DNA from 3 places in the Erwinia persicina genome. Region 2 is predicted to be linked to each of the others. Evidence: riboswitches for the same ligand, from Rfam matches in the RefSeq annotation. Region 2 holds a riboswitch; each other region holds the start of a gene.
The links. A riboswitch is a leader RNA that binds a small molecule or an ion and turns the genes downstream of it on or off. The one in region 2 is predicted to bind thiamine pyrophosphate.
Positions count from the first base shown of each region.

Region 1: it holds a riboswitch for thiamine pyrophosphate, as region 2 does, so the genes downstream of both, thiB (thiamine ABC transporter substrate binding subunit) here and thiC (phosphomethylpyrimidine synthase ThiC) in region 2, are expected to answer to the same signal.
Region 3: it holds a riboswitch for thiamine pyrophosphate, as region 2 does, so the genes downstream of both, K6L24_RS21650 (FAD-dependent oxidoreductase) here and thiC (phosphomethylpyrimidine synthase ThiC) in region 2, are expected to answer to the same signal.

Region 1 is NZ_CP082141.1:3,832,755-3,837,495, reverse strand. Features, by position in the region: gene thiQ (thiamine ABC transporter ATP-binding protein ThiQ) at 1-46, opposite strand, end outside; gene thiP (thiamine/thiamine pyrophosphate ABC transporter permease ThiP) at 30-1,640, opposite strand; gene thiB (thiamine ABC transporter substrate binding subunit) at 1,616-2,602, opposite strand; TPP riboswitch at 2,641-2,781, opposite strand; gene sgrR (HTH-type transcriptional regulator SgrR) at 2,817-4,478, opposite strand; gene K6L24_RS17780 (MFS transporter) at 4,737-4,741, shown strand, end outside.
Region 2 is NZ_CP082141.1:4,342,123-4,346,863, reverse strand. Features, by position in the region: gene thiE (thiamine phosphate synthase) at 1-645, opposite strand; gene thiC (phosphomethylpyrimidine synthase ThiC) at 642-2,591, opposite strand; TPP riboswitch at 2,676-2,776, opposite strand; gene K6L24_RS20045 (Rsd/AlgQ family anti-sigma factor) at 2,967-3,473, opposite strand; gene nudC (NAD(+) diphosphatase) at 3,549-4,322, shown strand; gene K6L24_RS20035 (bactofilin family protein) at 4,689-4,741, shown strand, end outside.
Region 3 is NZ_CP082142.1:19,293-24,033, forward strand. Features, by position in the region: gene K6L24_RS21645 (choline transporter) at 1-1,734, opposite strand, end outside; TPP riboswitch at 2,064-2,185, shown strand; partial or broken gene K6L24_RS21650 (FAD-dependent oxidoreductase) at 2,340-3,271, shown strand; gene thiS (sulfur carrier protein ThiS) at 3,268-3,465, shown strand; gene K6L24_RS21660 (thiazole synthase) at 3,469-4,239, shown strand; gene K6L24_RS21665 (HesA/MoeB/ThiF family protein) at 4,243-4,741, shown strand, end outside.

The sequences.
Region 1 (4,741 bases), 510 kb from region 2:
TCGGCAGATGATGATACAGCCAGGTCAGATTAGTCAGATTTAGCATGGTTCCCCGGCAGTTTTTCAATCAGGGTGAACAGCAGAAAGCAGAGCAGCAAAAGTAACAGGGCGGTAACCGCCCCGTCGCTGCTGCGATAGGAGCCGATCTGCTGATAAAGATAAAACGGCAGGGTGCGGAAGTGCTCATTGCCAAACAGTGCCACTACGCCAAAATCGCCAATCGACAGCACACAGGCAAAGGCGAGCGCCTGGGCCAGCGGGCGTTTCAGGGCGCGCAGCTCAATCAGCCGCAGGCGGTTCCAGCCACGAATATCCAGCGACAGGCACAGCGGGTTATAACGTGCTGCGACATCACGCAGTGGGTTTTCCAGCACTTTCATCGCATACGGCACTGCCATCAGTGCATTCGTGACGATGACAATCCCTTCTGCAGAATCCGGCAGCCCGATGGTCTGGTTGAGTAACAGGAAAAAACCGGTGGCCAGCACAATTCCCGGCATCGCCAGGATGAGCATCCCGCTGAGTTCCAGCGTCTGGCCCCACAGCGGCCGCTGGCGCAGGCGCAGTTCACGGCTGCTCCACAGCAGCATCAGCGTCAGCACCACGCTGAGGATCCCAGCGCCCAGCGCAATGCGTAGCGAGGTGAACATCGCCTGCCACAGTGCAGGCTGGTGCAGGACGCCGCTTAACCCCTGATTCAGTCCGTCGGCCACCACCGCCAGCAGCGGTGGCAGGATCAGCAACACCATGCTGGCGATCAGTAGCCCGTCAAGCAGGCGGGCAGGGCCGCTGTCCTGCGGGTTGCGCCAGCCCCCGAGGCTGTCACTTCCCGTGGGCAGCACCTTACTCAGCCGCTGGCTTAACATCACCAGACCGAGGCAGCACACCATCTGTATCAGCGCCAGCAGGGCGGCTCGCCCGGGATCGTAATCAAAACTCAGTGCCTGGAAGATCGCCAGCTCAATGGTGGTCGCGCGCGGGCCGCCCCCGAGGGACAGTACCGTCGCAAAGCTGGCAAAACACAGCATAAAGATCAGCGCCCCGGCGGGCAGGAGCTGCCGCCGCAGCCACGGCCATTCGACAAGGCGAAAATGCGCCCAGCCACTCAGTCCCAGTTGCGCGGCGATCTGTCGCTGTTCACCGGGGATCTGCTGTAAGGCCTGGAGCAGCAGGCGCGTAGCCAGCGGCAGATTAAAGAACACATGGGCCAGCAGGATCCCCTGCAGGCCATAGGGGGTGAATGAATAACCAATGCCGAGCAGGGCGCAAAGCTGTGCCAGCCAGCCGCTGCGGCCATACACACTGAGAATACCAAACACGGCGACCAGTACCGGCAGCACCAGCGTCATAGCACACAGCCGCAGCAGCGTGCCGCGCCCGGGAAAGCGACGGCGGTAAAGTGCACGCGCCACGGGAATAGCCGGAAGAACCGACAGCAATGCCGATAGCAGCGCCTGCCAGAAGGAGAAGCGCAGCACGTGCCACAGGTAGCTGTCCTGCCACAGTCCGCGCCAGTCCGTGGCGGGCGCGTTTTGCCACAGGGCGGAAAACGCCAGCAGGGCCACGCTGACCAGCAGCAGCCCGGCCAGCAGGCCCGGGACTAACCAGCCAGGAATTAGCGGCTGACGGCGCGTTGCCATGCACTAATCCATTGGCTGCGTTGGGTAGCAACATCCTGCGGGCTGAACTGCAACGAGGTGGCCGGCACGGTCAGGGTATTGAACCCTTCTGGCAGCGCGGTTCGGGTAGCCGGATACATCCAGTTGCCGGTTGCAATGGTTTTCTGGAAGGGTTGTGTCATCACGAATTGCATAAATGTGTGTGCCAGTTCAGGTTGCTTACTGGCTTTTAACTGCCCGGCCACCTCAACCTGAAGATAGTGGCCTTCACTAAAGTTTGCCGCGGCGTACTGATCTTTCTTCTCTTCAATCAGATGATAAGCGGGCGAGGTCGTGTAGCTGAGCACCATATCACTTTCCCCTTTCAGGAACAGACCGTAGGCCTCGCTCCATCCTTTTGTCACCGTAACGGTCTTCTTCGCCAGCTGCTGCCACGCTTCCGGGCTCTTATCGCCGTAAACTTTCTGCATCCACAGCAGCAGGCCAAGCCCCGGGGTGCTGGTGCGCGGATCTTCATAAATCACCTTCAGAGGACGGTCGCTCTCGACCAGTTCCTTCAGGCTTTTCGGCGGGTTCTGCAGCCGGGTCTTGTCATAAACGAAAGCAAACCAGCCGTAGTCATAGGGGACGAAAGTTGTGTTCGTCCAGCCGCCCGGCACGGTAGCATCTCGGGTGTCTACCTTTGACGGCGCAAACAGGCCGGTTTTTTCGGCCGCATCCAGCAGATTGTTATCCAGCCCCAGCACCACGTCGGCTTTGCTGTTTTTCCCTTCCATACGCAGGCGGTTGAGCAGCGAGACACCGTCTTCCAGCGCGACGAATTTCAGCTCACAGTTGCACTGTGCTTCGAAGGCTTTTTTAATCGCCGGCCCAGGCCCCCATTCGGCAGAGAAGGAGTCGTAGGTGTAAACCGTCAGGGTATCTTTCGCCGCGAGGGCAGGCAGGGAAAACAGCGCCAGCAGAGGGAGTAATTTTTTCAACACTTTGCGTTCCTTTAAGGGAAAATGCGCAAAGGATCTGAGTCAGTGACACTCTCAAATCCCTACGCCGGTATGATCCGGATCAGGTTCGACGGGTTTTTCTCAGCGAAAACGTGCTGCGCAGACATTGACCCGGCATCGGGCAATATCACAGCAGGGTGTTCGCACCCCGTTGAGAACGGCTTATTCTAGTGGTTTCGTCTTTGTTACGAAAGCGTCATGATTCGGGCGGCGCAAACCAGGCTGATTTAAAGTCAAACCAGCCGAGGGTATTCATGCGTACGCCGCGCATGCTTCGCTGGCCGTGCAGCAGCAGCCAGTGATGGAACAGGGGATGCAGGTAGTTACTGTCTATCAGCTGTTTGCTCCAGTCTGCCAGTGGCAGGGTCTGTTCACGCCACTGCCGCGCATCATTTTCCCAGTCGGTGGGCACACAGTGGTGCATCAGTGGGATCTCATACAGCAGCGAAAACAGGGAAAACTCCAGCGGTAGCGTGAAGTTGGCGCTACCCAGCCAGATGTCACTTTCCGCCTCACCGCGATACCAGCTTTCGTAGTCAATTTCCTGCGTAATGAGCGTGACGCCGTGCGCGGCAAGGATCGGCCCCAGCGCGTTGGCGATCCCCTGATGCTCAATATGATCGCTGTACCAGGTAATGGTCAGTGACGTCAGGCCTGCGGGTTTTTCTGCGGTCGCCATTGAGCGTCGGTGATGCCAGCGCGGCAGCAGGCCATAAGCCGGGAACCAGTAGCGCTGATAGGCGATGCCGCTGTGGTTAAGCAGGGCAATCGGGTTAAAAATGGTGCTGATCCAGCGGCGCAGCTGTTCATTGCGCCCCTGCTCAGAGCGCTGGTCGAACATCAGAAAATAGCAGCCCTCTTCCAGACGACTCTCTTCCGACTTCTCATCCGTATTCTCACTCTGCAGTTTGACCCCGGAGTAGACCAGCTCATCGCTTATCTCCGGCAGAACCCAGATATTGACCTCATCTATCAGCGCCCGGTAGCCGAAGTAGTCATCAAAGGCGGAGATACGCAGCTGGCTGTGCTGATTGCGTTCCACCGCGTAGGCCCCGGTGCCGACCGGCTGGCGGGCAAAGTTGCGCATATGCGGCCACTCTTTTGGCAGGATCATCGCGCTGACGCTGCCCAGCAGCCACGGTAGCCAGTTATCGGGCTGGTGCAGATAAATATCCAGGGTCCAGGGCGTGTGGCACTCAATCCGGTTTAGGTGGCTGTAAAGTGGCTGCGTTTTCAGGCGTTCCAGGCTGGCGATAACATCGTCGACGTCCAGCTCACGGCCGTGATGAAAGTGGATCGCCGGACGCAAAAAGAAGCGCCAGTGGTCCGGGGCAATCTGCTGCCAGTGATGGGCGATATCCGGCTCGATTTCCCCGTTTTCCTCATTTATCCGCGCCAGCCCGTTGAAAATCTGCCGGGCAAGGTGCGTTTCAGAGCGGCGCAGCGGCGTTCCGGGCAGCAGATTGAGCAGGGGACGATAGTAGAGCACGCGAAGAATGTGTTTTCCCTGACGGAAACTGCGGCCCAGATGGGAGAGCAGCATCTGGCGCACGCGGTTTTTATCGCCGACTAGCTGCACCAGCTGATCGATGCGATCCTGCTCCAGCAGATCCTCAGCCCGCTGCTGCTGCAGCGCCAGCCCGGTATAGCGGAAGGTCAGACGCGATCGCTTGCCGCGCCCGGCCTCGGCCTGCCACTCCAGCCACCCCTGTTCCTGCATGGCATTCAGCAGGTTGCGCATATGGCGGCGTGAGCAACTGAGCTGTACCGCCAGGTCGCTGAGGGTGGTCTCCTGAGGCTGACCATCACAGCACTGCCAGAGCCGGATAAATTGCTGCTGTAAACGGGGTGAGGACATAAAAGAGGAACCCTGTGTTAAAAGCTGTCTGTTTTTCCTGCCTTATATTACGGTGATAATGGCTGCAGATGAAAGAGTGGGAGGCATTCATATCTGAATGGCACTTGATCATCGTTATTCATTTCCCTGCTATTAAGGGTATTCTGAGTATGGTGCTTTTCACCAGCCAGCTGGCTTCGGCATAGCTGGCTTTTTTCGTGGGTTTTCTTCTAAGCTCTGGGGAGCTATCCGCATTGTCCCGTCACTGAGGCCTTATTCATGTC
Region 2 (4,741 bases):
TCAACGCCGGGGGGCAGTCTGTGGTTCCGCCAGCTCGAGCAACTGGTGAGTGGCAGCCCGCCAGTCACTGGCCTGGGTAATAGCACTTACCACGGCAATACTGCCTACGCCCGTGGCAAGTACCTGTGGTGCGCGATCGAGACTGATACCACCGATCGCCACGGTGGAGATCCCCTGCAACCGCGCCAGATGGCGGGTCAATTCTGCCAGACCCTGTGGCGCAGACGGCATGACTTTTGTCCGGGTGGGAAACACATGCCCCAAAGCAATATAAGAAGGCTGTTCAGCCAGTGCTCTCTCCAGTTCGGCGTCGTCATGCGTTGACAGCCCGAGCCGCAGCCCGGCTGCGTGAATCGCATCCAGGTCAGCAATATCCAGATCCTCCTGACCGAGATGGAGACCGTAAGCCTGATGTTTTATCGCCAGCCGCCAGTAATCATTGATAAACAGGCGCGCCTGATAGCGCTTGCCAAGAGCAATGGCATCAATAATCTGCTGCTCGACTTCATGTTCTACGCGGTCTTTAATGCGCAGTTGCAATGTACGCACGCCAGCATCCAGCAGGCGCGCAATCCATTCCACCGAGTCCACGACAGGGTAAAGGCCTAACTGTGCTGCGGTAGGGGGGAAAGCGCCACGACTCATATTTTTTCCTCTGGTTTCAGGGCGTCGGCAGGATGATAAAGTTCGCCGCCACGTTGACGAAATGCTCCAGACATCTGTGCCATGCCGACCGCGATCGGATGCGCTTCGGCCTCCTGGCGGGCAGCATATTCACGCACTTCCTGGGTGATCTTCATTGAGCAAAATTTAGGGCCACACATTGAGCAAAAATGGGCCACTTTCCCTGACTCCTGCGGCAGGGTTTCATCGTGATAGGCACGGGCGGTATGCGGATCGAGGGCCAGATTAAACTGATCTTCCCAGCGAAATTCAAAGCGAGCTTTTGACATCGCATTATCACGGATCTGCGCCCCGGGGTGGCCTTTGGCAAGGTCGGCTGCATGGGCAGCGATCTTATAGGTGATTAGCCCCTGCTTCACATCCTCTTTATTCGGCAGGCCGAGATGCTCTTTCGGCGTCACGTAGCATAGCATCGCGCAGCCAAACCAGCCGATCATCGCGGCACCGATGCCGGAGGTAAAATGGTCGTAACCCGGAGCAATATCTGTGGTCAGAGGGCCCAGGGTGTAAAACGGGGCTTCATGACAGTGTTCGAGCTGTTCTGTCATATTGACGCGGATCATCTGCATCGGGATGTGGCCGGGTCCTTCAATCATTACCTGAACATCATATTCCCAGGCGATTTTGGTCAGCTCGCCCAGCGTGCGCAGTTCGGCAAACTGCGCTTCATCGTTAGCATCCTGGATGGAGCCCGGACGCAGTCCGTCCCCCAGTGACAGTGAGATATCATAGGCCGCGCAGATTTCACAGATATCGCGGAAATGCTGATAGAGGAAGCTCTCCTGGTGGTGTGACAGGCACCATTTTGCCATGATGGATCCACCGCGCGAGACGATGCCGGTCAGGCGTTTTGCCGTCATGGGCACGTAGCGCAGCAGGACGCCAGCATGGATAGTGAAATAATCTACGCCCTGTTCAGCCTGTTCAAGCAGGGTATCGCGGAAGATAGCCCAGCTCAGATCCTCCGCCACGCCGTTCACCTTTTCCAGCGCCTGGTAAATGGGCACCGTGCCAATGGGAACCGGGCTGTTGCGCAGGATCCACTCGCGGGTTTCATGAATATAGCGGCCGGTAGACAGATCCATGACCGTATCGGCCCCCCAGCGAACCGACCACACCAGTTTTTCCACTTCCTCCTCAATAGAAGAGCTGACCGCAGAGTTACCGATATTGGCGTTTACCTTCACCAGAAAGTTTCGGCCAATAATCATCGGCTCTGATTCCGGGTGATTAATATTGGCCGGGATAATGGCACGTCCGCTGGCAACCTCCTGACGGACAAACTCGGGGGTAATGTTGTCGGGCAGATGCGCGCCGAAGCTGTGCCCGGGATGCTGTTGCAGCAGCACTTCACTGCGGATCCGCTCGCGGCCCATATTTTCACGCAGGGCGATATACTCCATTTCCGGCGTCACTATGCCCTGGCGGGCATAGTGCATCTGAGTCACACAGCGACCCGGTAGTGCACGGCGTGGACGTGGCAGATGCTCAAAGCGGAGATGATCCAGTCCTTCGTCGGCCAGGCGTTGCTGCGTAAATGTCGAACTGACCTCACTGACCTGCCCGGTATCATTGCGCTGAAGGATCCAGTTGCTGCGTAATTTTTGCAGTCCGGCATGAACATTAATGGTGGCGTCCGGATCGCCGTAAGGGCCCGCCGTATCGTATACCGGCACCGGCTCATTCTCCTCCAGCAACGGCCGATCCTGACTGCCGCCCACGGTGGTTGGGCTGAGTTGTATTTCACGCATTGGTACACGGATATCCGGCTGTGACCCGCTGAGGTAGATCCGTTTTGAATGCGGGAAAGCGGTACCGCGCAGGGAATCAATAAACTGTTGCGCTTCCGCCCGCTGCTCGCGACGACGGCTTTTTTTTTCAACGACAGGTTTTTCATGAGTAGACATAGCAATTTCCTGATAAAAGGGAAGTTTGCTTGCCTGGAGGCGGGAGTAATAAGAACGTTGTGAGAAAACTCATTTCACAGCGTTTTAGATTTTACTCTTGTTCCCTTCGCAGGTTCTAACCTGATCAGGTTCCGCGGATCCCGAATTAACGGTCTCAGCCCCTAAGGGCACTCCGACAAGAAGAATAGTGTCTTTTAAGCGGCTTTTATAGCCAGCCAGCCTGGATGCTCACGCACCAGACGTAAGCGCGCCGACCGGGCGACGCTTAAACCACAAAATGGGCACTGAAAGGGCTAAGCAGACTTCACCCTGACAGCCCATTCAGCATAAAGGGGCTTTTTGGAAACGACAAGAAGTTTAAATGACCGCTGCAGGTCAGGCCGGGCGCGCGAGCGTACAGGCGTTAGCCGCTTCCTGATTTTCCGCGTTTTTTTCCAGCGCCAGCTTGATGAATTTATCTTCCAATGTAAAACGTGCCTCCAGCGCTTCACCGACAACCGACAGAGCATGCTGGAATTCCCGATAGTTATCGTGATCGATAGCGCTTTCCAGATGAGAATCATAAACCTGCATAATCAGGTCGGTATTGGCTTTTAATGAAGGGTAAATAAGCGACGCTTTAGCCAACTGCTCTGTGCCTTCCAACTCTTTGATAAATCGTTCGTAGACAGTGAAGTGGCCCGTTGAAAGGTAATCCACCAGATTCTGGCAGAACATATCCAGCGCGTTTTCATCGAGCGTCGTCAGCGTATCCTTGTTAGGCTTGATACCAGCCATGTGATAATAGGCAATCAGCAACTGCTTGCGTGAGCGCAGACAAAAGTCTACCAGTTCACTGCACCCGCCAACGCGCGCGGTGAGGACTTCCAACTGGTTAAGCATGTTCTACTCCGTGAGTGTTATATTTTAACGTCTGACCTCAATCCAGTCTTTAAGCTGAGGATGATGAGCAAAATGATGGAACAGGAAATTTTAAGCGTAGACGCTGGCTGGTGGATTGTCAGCATGGAACATAAAATTTGGTTACCAAAAGGCGAACTTCCACGAGGGAGCGCAGATTCACTCGGCCTGAAAGGATCCCTGGGATCCCCGATTGGGGAGTGGCAGGGCGAGACGGTATGGTTGATCCGGGATACCCGTCCCCAGGAAATGGGATCGCTGCGGCAGTTGCTCGATCAGGATAGCGGCCTGTTCCAGCTGGTTGGTCGTGGCATCCAGCTGGCTGAATTTTACCGCTCTCACCGCTGGTGTGGTTACTGCGGCCATGAAATGCACCACAGTAAAACAGAATGGGCCTGCCTGTGCAGCCACTGCCGCCAGCGTTACTACCCACAAATCGCTCCCTGCATTATCGTGGCTATCCGGCGTGGCGAAGAAATACTGCTGGCGCAGCATACCCGGCACCGGAACGGCGTATTCACCGTGCTGGCCGGTTTTGTGGAAGTCGGGGAAACCCTTGAGCAGACGGTAGCGCGTGAAGTGATGGAAGAGAGTGGGATCACGGTAAAAAATCTGCGCTATGTTTCATCACAGCCCTGGCCCTTTCCACAGTCATTAATGATGGCTTTCATGGCTGATTATGACGCTGGCGAGATCAATATCGATCCGAAAGAGCTGTTATCCGCTGGCTGGTATCGTTTTGATGCTCTGCCACTGCTACCGCCTGCCGGAACCGTTGCGCGCAGGTTGATTGAGGACACCGTTGTTTTATGTCGCGCAGAGGCGGAATAATCACGCTGGGAATATGTCTTTTAGGAATTGTTTTTATTTGCGATATAATCTCCTGGCAATATCAGCCTCCTGCCAGGAGCCCCTGGATTAATTTAAGTAGAGAAGATTAACTGACTTTATCTCGCGGGGAATTTCAAATATCATTCTGTGATGAAAACGGTTGATAGCCTGTGCTATTCAAATGGTTATATTAAGTCAGGCTTAAGTAACTACTATTTCGACTGTAGTGTCATGTGAGTTTTTTCTTATTTATCTGGATGTGTATTTGTTTTGCAGGAAATGCTGAACAACGCCGTCTTGCATTTAATTATTAAGGGCCATAATTGAAACATGTCATAGTGTTTCCGTAGGTGGCGAATTACGCTAATGTCTGAAACAAAAAAACAAGGTTGCCTGTGGGGCATCTGGCTCTGCTGGGG
Region 3 (4,741 bases), on a different replicon from region 2:
CGCCGGCAGCTCATTCACCTGCACTTTGGCACCACGACGTTCCAGCTCAAGCCCGACTTCTTCCATTGCCGGACGACAGACGTTATCCAACATTTTGCGGGTGTGGGTCGTTCCCGGATAGTTCATCACGCGTGAAATGCGCTGTTTCCAGTTCAGGCGATCGTCACGCGATACCGCTACCGGTGGCGTGTTCACCGTGGCACTGGCCCGACGATGATCTTCCACCCGCAGCGATTTATACAGACCGGCCATCACAAAGAAGATCACAAAGCTGAACGGCAGTCCCATGATCACCGTGGTCTTCTGCAGCGCCGTCACGCCGTTAACCATCAGCATTCCCAGCGTCAGGACGCCAATGGTGACTGACCAGAAGATACGCAGCCAGTTTGGCGCATCATTGTTGATGTCCGCCAGACGCGAGGTAAAGTTGCCCAGCACCAGGGAACCAGAGTCTGCGGAAGTGACATAGAACAGCAGGCCGGTGATGGTGGCCACTGAGGCGCTGAAAGTAAAGCCAGGATACTGTGCCAGCAGACTGTAGAAGCCGCGCTCCGGGTGCGCCATGGTTTCTTCAGCGAAGGCCATATTGCCGTGAATAATCTCGTATAGGGCGCTGTTACCAAAGATCGACAGCCACAGCAGGGTAAAGATAAATGGAATGGTCAGCGTCCCTACCACAAACTGGCGGATAGTACGGCCGCGGGAAATACGCGCCAGGAACAGGCCAACAAACGGTGACCAGGCGACCCACCAGGCCCAGAAGAACAGCGTCCAGTTGTTCATCCATTCAGTTGGACGATCGAAAGCAAAACTGTTCAGCGTCATGCCCATAAAGCGGTTGATGTAATCCCCGACGTTGAGCACCAGCGCGTTCAGCAGGAAGCTGGTATCACCGACGAACAGCACAAACAGGATCAGACCAAAGGCCAGCAGCACGTTGAGCTCTGACAGGAAGCGAATGCCCTTATTCACGCCAGAGGTGACCGAGATAGTGGCCATGATGACCGACAGCACGATCAGCCCGGCCTGCGCCGTCAGCCCTTCCGGTACATCAAACAGCACCTTCAGGCCATAGTTCAGCTGCACAACGCCGATGCCCAATGTGGTGGCAATACCAAAAATCGTCCCGAGTACGGCGGCGATGTCCACGGTATGACCGATTGGCCCGTTGATACGTTTACCGAAAATAGGGTACAGGGCCGAACGAATGGTCAGAGGCAGGCCGTAGCGGTAGCTGAAGTAACCCAGGGCGATGCCCATCAGGGCATACATGGACCAGCCGGTCAGACCGTAGTGGAACAGCGTCCAGACCATCGCCTGACGCGCGGCTTCCATCGTCTGTCCCTGGCCCTCTGGCGGCATCATATACTGTGTGACCGGCTCGGCGACCGAGAAAAACATCAGATCGATACCGATACCGGCAGCAAACAGCATGGCTGCCCAGCTCATCAGGCTGAACTCGGGCTTGGACTGCTCAGGGCCGAGCTTAATGGAACCAAAGCGGGAACAGGCCATAAAGATAACGAACACGATATACAGCGTGGCGGCCAGCAGGTAATACCAGCCGAAGGTGTTGGATACCCAGTCGAGGGTACGATTGATCCAGCGATCGGAAAAATCAGTGAACAGAATAGTCGTCATGGAGAACAGCAGAATCAGTACTGCTGAGGTGTAGAAAACCACGGGGTTGATACGATCTTTTTGAGGCTTTCCTGGTATTTCAGTCGTCGGCATAATGTCTCCGCAAAAAATGATCAGGGAAAGAACCTGAAGTCCGCTCTGCGAAGCGCGCATTAGCGCATACTGGGTAAAATCCGCCGTATATCCGCTAATTACACTGGGAGAACCATCAGGATGAATATTAGTGTAATTTATTGATTAATCGTTATAACTCTTGACTCAAATCGCCTCCGGAAAGTAAATTTTGTGTAAACAGAAGCACGAATGATAGTTTTTATTGATTGAGCATTCAATTAAAAAAAATTTCAGCGTCTCAAAATGCCGTCTTTTTCCCCATTAAAACCGCATATCGCTTGACGATTCCCACCCGGTAAAATACAACTGGTTCCTGTCAGGGGAGTCTCGCCAGAGAGACTGAGAGGCTAATGAGCGATTTATCGCGGCGTAGCGACCCTTAGAACCTGACCCAGTTGATACTGGCGTAGGAAGACGCGTACCCTGATGACGGGCCAGCCGGCCACCCAGCGTACCCGCGCGCAGGCCTGTGTTTATTCCGCCTCCGCCTTTTTCCTTATCCTTATCACGGGTCTCATCAAGTTTTGAGAGGCTAACGTGACGCTATTGGTAACACCCCTTCTCCCTGTCAGGATCCTTACCTCATGAGCCGCTGGTCTGTGATCGGTGACGGCGTGGCCGGGCTGTGCATCGCCACGATGCTGGCAGAGCACGGCCAGGCCGTGGAGGTGATCACTTCACCGCAGCATGATGCGGCATCCCACTGGGCAGGCGGAATGCTGGCCCCCTGGTGCGAAGGCGAAAGCGCCCCGGCGGAGGTTGTTGAGCTGGGCCAGCGGTCTGCCCCGTGGTGGGCTGCGCGTGTCAAAGGCGTGGAGCATCAGGGCACCCTGGTGGTCGCTCCCCCGCGCGACGCGCCTGAACTCACCCGTTTTTCGCGCATGACGCACGCCCATCAGTGGGTGGAACCGGTCACGCTGGAACCCGCCCTGGAAGGGCGCTTTGCCCGCGGGCTGTTCTTTGCCGGCGAGGCCCATCTCGACCCGCGCAGCGCGCTGCAGCAACTGCGGGCCAGCCTGCTTCAACACGGCGTTGACTTCCATCAGGACAAGCCCGGCGGCACGGTTATTGACTGCCGGGGATCCACGCTGCCCACGAACAACCGGGACTGCGCGCCGTTCGCGGTGAAATGCTGATCCTGCACAGCGATGAGGTGCACTTCTCCCGGCCCGTCCGCTTGCTCCATCCCCGCTTTCCCTGTTACCTCGTTCCGCGCACGGGGGGGCGCTTTATGCTGGGGGCGACCATGGTGGAAAGCCATGATGACAGCCCCATTAGCGCCCGCGCCATGATGGAGTTGTTAAGTGCCGCTTACGCCATCCACCCGGCACTGGCCGAAGCCAGAGTGCTGGAAAGCGGCACCGGGCTGCGACCGGCTTACGCTGATAATGTCCCTGCCATTCATCGCCATAACGGCGTCTGGTCCGTTAACGGCATGTACCGGCACGGCTTTCTTCTCGCGCCAGTGATGGCGGAAAACCTGATGCAGCAACTGATACAGGAAAACCTGATATGAAAATTCAGCTTAACGGCCAGCCGGTCGATACTGCCGCCCGCACCCTGGCGGAATTGCTGCGCGAACAACAGATTGACGCAGGCTGTGTCGCCAGCGCGTTAAATGGACAGTTCGTGCCCCGCACCCGCTATGAAACGCAGCCGATCACACCAGGCTGTGAACTCGAAGTCCTGTCACCCATGCAGGGAGGATAAACGATGTTTTACGGTTTTGTACCCCAGTCACGTTTTCTGCTCGGTACCGCCGGGTACCCCTCTCCGGCGATCCTGCAGCAGGCGCTTGCGGCCTCCGGCAGTGAAATTATCACCGTCAGTCTGCGCCGTGAAGGCAGCCACGGTACCGCCTTTCGTGAGCTGCTGACCGGGCTGAATAAGCGGGTTCTGCCGAACACGGCGGGCTGTCACAGCGTGAAGGAGGCCGTCACCACGGCCCATATGGCGCGTGAGCTGTTTGATACGCGGTGGATCAAGCTGGAGGTGATCGGTCATGCCGATACGCTGCAACCCGACCCGTTCGCCCTGGTGGAGGCAGCGCGTATCCTTTGCGCTGACGGATTTCAGGTGTTTCCCTACACCACAGAAGACCTGATTCTGGGTGAAAAACTGATCGAAGCAGGCTGTGAACTGCTGATGCCGTGGGGCGCGCCAATCGGGTCCGGCCAGGGGCTGCGTAACAGAGAAGGGCTGCGCTCAATGCGCGCCTGGTTTAAAGATATTCCGCTGATTATCGACGCCGGGATTGGTGCGCCCAGTCAGGCGGCTGAGGCTATGGAGATGGGTTTCGACGGTATTTTGCTGAATACCGCTGTTGCCAAAGCGCAGGATCCGGTTCGAATGGCAGGGGCCTTTGCTGCTGCCATACAGGCCGGACGGGATGCCCGGCAGGCCGGTCTGGTCGAACGTCGCGATATGGCCAGCGCCTCGACGCCGATTTTTGGTATGGCGCAGTTTCACTCACGGGAGCCGTAGCCGATGAGTCGCTATCAACGACAGTCAATGTTACCGGAAATCGGCGATGCGGGGCAGCAGGCCCTGCACCATGCGCGGGTACTGGTAGTGGGCGCGGGCGGACTGGGTGCCACGCTGCTGCCGCTGCTGGCCGGGGCCGGTGTCGGTTACCTGCGGATTTATGACGGCGATCGGGTGGAGGAACACAATCTTCATCGCCAGACGCTCTTCGGGATGGGGGACATTGGCAATCTGAAAGCAGTCTGCGCGCAGCAGGCCCTTTACAGGCGTAACCCCGAGTGTGTCGTGGATGCACGGCCACTGGCGCTGAGTGCAAGCCGGGTCGCCGAGGCGCTGGAGGGCATTGATCTGGCTATTGATGCCGCCGATAACTTCGCCGTCACTTATCTGCTCTCCGACACCTGCCTGCCGCGTCGCATTCCGCTGGTCAGCGCCTCTGTGCTGGGACGGCAGGGCTACGTGGGGGGCTTCTGCGGCGGAGCACCCGGCTACCGTGCACTTT